2 regions of the Edwardsiella sp. EA181011 genome follow, and region 1 is predicted to be linked to the other one. Evidence: predicted binding sites of a transcription regulator. Region 1 holds the regulator's gene; the other holds the start of a gene.
The links. The regulator sigma-54, encoded in region 1, starts transcription at its own class of promoters, with help from an activator protein. The targets are predictions, from matches to a motif close to GTTGGCACANNTTTCGCTNT.
Positions count from the first base shown of each region.

Region 2: glnA (glutamate--ammonia ligase) is a predicted target of sigma-54. The motif match lies at 1,094-1,113, and genes of this name have one in related genera.

Region 1 is NZ_CP011364.1:92,257-94,647, reverse strand. It holds gene hpf (ribosome hibernation promoting factor) at 1-256, opposite strand, end outside; gene rpoN (RNA polymerase factor sigma-54) at 278-1,747, opposite strand; gene lptB (LPS export ABC transporter ATP-binding protein) at 1,871-2,391, opposite strand, start outside.
Region 2 is NZ_CP011364.1:681,126-683,516, reverse strand. It holds gene typA (ribosome-dependent GTPase TypA) at 1-822, opposite strand, end outside; gene glnA (glutamate--ammonia ligase) at 1,193-2,391, shown strand, end outside.

The DNA of each region.
Region 1 (2,391 bases):
TTAACTGGCGGGCCAGTTTGTCTATCAGGACATCGATAGCGGCGTACATGTCTTCCTGCTGGGCCGAGGCGTGCAGCTCTCCTCCGTTGATAAACACCGTTGCTTCGGCGATATGATCGACCTTTTCAATACTGAGAGTGACGTTGACCTGATTGATCCGGTCAAAATACTGCTCAAGTTTGGCAAATTTCTCGCTGACAAACTGACGGATGGCGTCAGTAATTTCAAGATGGTGTCCAGTAATGTTGAGCTGCATCATGTCTTCCTTCTCGGTGTGTCACACCAGCTGTTTACGCTGGTTGGACGGTGGAATGGACAAAGACTCTCGGTATTTTGCAACGGTACGCCGGGCGACCATGATACCCTGATCTGCCAGCAGGGTGGTAAGTTTGCTGTCGCTCAGTGGCTTCGCCGGATTTTCCGCCGCTATCAGTTTCTTCACCAGTGCCCGGATCGCCGTGGAGGAGGCTTCGCCGCCATCCTCGGTATTGACGTGGCTGGAGAAGAAATACTTCAGTTCAAAGATCCCCCGCGGGCTGTGCAGGAACTTCTGCGTCGTCACCCGGGAAATCGTCGACTCATGCATCTCTACCTGCTGCGCGATGTCGGCCAGCACCATGGGCTTCATTGATTCTGCGCCGTGCTCGAAAAACGCCTGCTGCTGCTCGACGATGCAGCGGGATACCTTCAGCAAGGTATCGTTGCGGCTTTCCAGGCTCTTAATCAGCCACTTGGCCTCCTGCAGATTGCTGCGAATAAACTGACTATCGCTGTCGCTGCGTGCCTGGGCACCCAGCGCCGCGTAGCGCTGGTTAATGTGCAGGCGCGGGACGCTGTCCTGATTGAGCTCGACCACCCAGCGTCCCTGATGCTTATGGACCAGCACGTCGGGGATAACGTAGTCGGATTCGCCGGTATTAATCGAGAGCCCAGGCCGCGGGTCGAGGCTCTGAATGAGCTGCATCGCCTCCTTGAGCACCTCTTCCTTTAGCTTAGTCGAACGCATCAGATTTCGGAAATCGTGATTGCCCAGCAGATCGAGATGGCGATCGACAATGCCGCGCGCCTCGTTTAAATAGGGGGTATCTGGCGCAAACTGGGAGAGCTGTACTAGCAGGCAGTCCCGCAGATCGCGGGCGGCAACGCCGACGGGATCGAAACGCTGAATGCGCTTCAGGACAGCCTCAACCTCTTCCGGCAAGGCGTGCTCATCGCCGAGGCTTTCCAGAATCTCCTCCAGCGAGGCCGTGAGGTAGCCGGTGTCATCGACGGCATCCACGATGGCGGTCGCAATGGCCAGATCCGTCTCGCTGAAGGGGGTAAGCTCGACCTGCCACATCAGGTAATCTTGCAGGGTCTGGGTCGTTTCACCCTGAAACACCGGCAGCTCGTCGTCGTGGTAGTCCGTTCCTGTTCCTGAGGGGGTGCCGGCGGTGTAAATTTCATCCCAGCTGGCGTCCAGCGGCAGCTCATCCGGCATTTCGCGCTGTTCCAGCGCATCGCGGGTATCAAGCGGATCGTCGTCATCGCGTGCGTCGGCGTCATCCTGCACGCGGTCGTCGTCGGCGCTTTCGCCGTCGGCTTCGTCATTCGGCTCCAGTTGCTCCAGCAGCGGGTTACTTTCCAGCGCCTGCTGGATCTCTTGCTGTAGCTCCAGCGTAGAGAGCTGCAGCAGGCGGATTGCCTGTTGCAGCTGTGGCGTCATGGCCAGCTGCTGGCTGAGTCTGAGTTGCAAGCCTTGCTTCATAATCGCGCGTTCTGTTCCTTGATTGCTGACAGTGGTGGCCGGCGATGCGCAATGGAGCTCGCCGGCGAAAAACAAAGAGTCGGCATGGCAAGGCGCCCCTGGCGGACATGACGCCTAGCCTATTTACAGCCGGAACTCCTCACCCAGATAGACGCGTTTGACCTGCTCGTCGGCCAAGATCTCGTCGGGAGAGCCGTAGGCTATCAGATTACCCTGGCTGACGATGTAGGCTCGCTCGCACACGTCCAGCGTTTCACGCACGTTGTGGTCGGTGATCAGCACCCCGAGGCCACGATCGCGGAGGTGTTCGATAATTTTTTTGATATCGATAACGGAGATGGGATCCACCCCGGCAAAGGGCTCATCCAGCAGAATAAATTTGGGATTGGCGGCCAGCGCGCGGGCGATCTCCACCCGGCGCCGTTCACCGCCGGAGAGGGATTGCCCCAGGTTATCGCGCAGATGGGCGATATGAAACTCTTCCAGCAGCTCATCGGCCCGATCGGCGCGCTGCTCTGCGTTGAGATCGTCGCGGATCTCCAGCACGGCCATCAGGTTATCGTAAACGCTCAGGCGGCGGAAAATGGAGGCCTCCTGCGGCAGATAGCCGATGCCGCGGCGGGCGCGGGCGTGCAGCGGCAGCA
Region 2 (2,391 bases), 590 kb from region 1:
GACGATGTCGCCCGCTTCCGCCAGATCGGTCTCGATACGCTGCAGACCCAGATGGCCCAGAACCTGGCCCATTTTACCGTTACGACGCTTACCTTCGCTGTCGATAATAGTGATCTGCTGGTTCGGCTTCACCTTGCCGCGCTTGATACGGCCGATGCCGATAACCCCAACGTAGCTGTTATAGTCCAGCTGGGAGATCTGCATCTGGAACGGGCTGTCCAGATCGACGTCCGGCGCAGCTACATGCTCGACGATAGCTTCAAACAGCGGAGTCATATCCTCGGCCATGTCGGCGTGATCCAGGCCGGCGATCCCCTGCAGCGCAGAGGCGTAGACGATCGGGAAGTCCAGCTGCTCATCGGTCGCACCCAGATTGACGAACAGATCGAAGACCTGATCGACAACCCAATCCGGACGCGCGCCAGGACGGTCAACCTTGTTGATAACCACGATCGGCTTCAGCCCGTTGGCGAACGCCTTCTGGGTTACGAAGCGGGTCTGCGGCATCGGGCCATCCATTGCGTCGACCAGCAGCAGAACCGAGTCAACCATAGACATCACACGCTCTACCTCGCCGCCGAAGTCGGCGTGCCCCGGGGTATCCACGATGTTGATGCGATAGCCATTCCAATTAATGGCGGTGTTTTTCGCGAGGATGGTAATCCCACGCTCTTTCTCCAAATCGTTGGAGTCCATTACGCGCTCAGTCGCGTCGTTACGTTCACCCAGGGTTCCGGATTGTTGCAACAGTTTGTCGACCAGGGTGGTTTTCCCATGGTCAACGTGCGCAATAATGGCGATGTTACGCAGATTTTCGATCACAGCTTTGCCTCAGGCATTAGAAATAGCGCGCTATTGTACACGTATTAAGCGAGGGACTAAACAGGATCACAAGCTTCTCGCAGAAACAATGCTACGAATGGCGGTTTGTGATCCTATTCACGATGCTAAACGGCGCGGGAATAAACAGCTTGCACCAAGATTGTGCGTTTGCTGAAGTGATTTGCACCATTATGGAGCACCCAGCTCCATCAGTGCCGCCTGACACAGCGTCAGAGTAAGGTAATTATGCGCCATCCGGGCAATTTGTAAAGTTGGCACGTTTCTCGCTAATGCTACAGCACGATGGCTAAAACCACTTTCTATCATCCGTGATCCGTTGCACGGCGACCAAAGAAACCGGGAGTAGAGTATGTCCGCTGAACATATCTTAGCGATGCTGAATGAGCACGAAGTTAAATTTGTCGATCTGCGCTTTACCGATACCAAGGGTAAAGAGCAGCACGTCACCATTCCGGCTCATCAGGTTGACGCCGACTTCTTCGAAGAAGGCAAGATGTTTGACGGCTCCTCCATCGGCGGCTGGAAAGGCATCAATGAGTCAGACATGGTGCTGATGCCGGATCCCACCACCGCGGTACTCGACCCGTTCTATGAAGAGCCAACGCTGATTATCCGCTGCGACATTCTGGAGCCAGGCACCCTGCAGGGCTACGACCGCGACCCGCGCTCCATCTCCAAGCGCGCCGAAGACTTTCTGCGCGCCTCCGGTATCGCCGACACCGTGCTGTTTGGGCCGGAGCCAGAGTTCTTCCTGTTCGACGATATCCGCTTCGGCAGCAGCATCAACGGCAGCCACGTCGCCATTGACGACATCGAAGGCGCGTGGAACTCCTCAACCAAATACGAGGGCGGTAACAAAGGGCACCGTCCGGCGGTTAAAGGCGGCTACTTCCCGGTTCCGCCGGTTGATTCGGCTCAGGATATCCGCTCGACCATGTGCCTGACCATGGAGGAAATGGGGCTGGTGGTAGAGGCTCACCACCATGAGGTGGCCACCGCTGGGCAGAACGAAGTCGCCACCCGTTTCAACACCATGACCAAGAAAGCGGACGAAATCCAGATCTACAAGTATGTGGTGCACAACGTCGCCCACGCCTTTGGTAAAACCGCCACCTTTATGCCCAAGCCGATGTTCGGTGACAATGGCTCAGGCATGCACTGCCATATGTCCCTGTCTAAAAACGGCAGCAACCTGTTTGCCGGCGACAAGTACGGCGGCCTGTCTGAAACCGCGCTGTACTATATCGGCGGGGTGATCAAGCACGCTAAGGCCATCAACGCCCTAGCCAACCCGACCACCAACTCTTACAAGCGTCTGGTGCCGGGCTATGAGGCGCCGGTGATGCTGGCCTACTCTGCCCGAAACCGCTCCGCCTCCATTCGTATCCCGGTGGTGGCATCGCCGAAGGCTCGCCGCATCGAGGTGCGTTTCCCGGATCCGGCGGCCAACCCGTACCTGTGCTTCGCTGCCCTGCTGATGGCCGGCCTGGATGGCGTCATCAATAAAATCCACCCCGGCGACGCCATGGATAAAAACCTGTATGACCT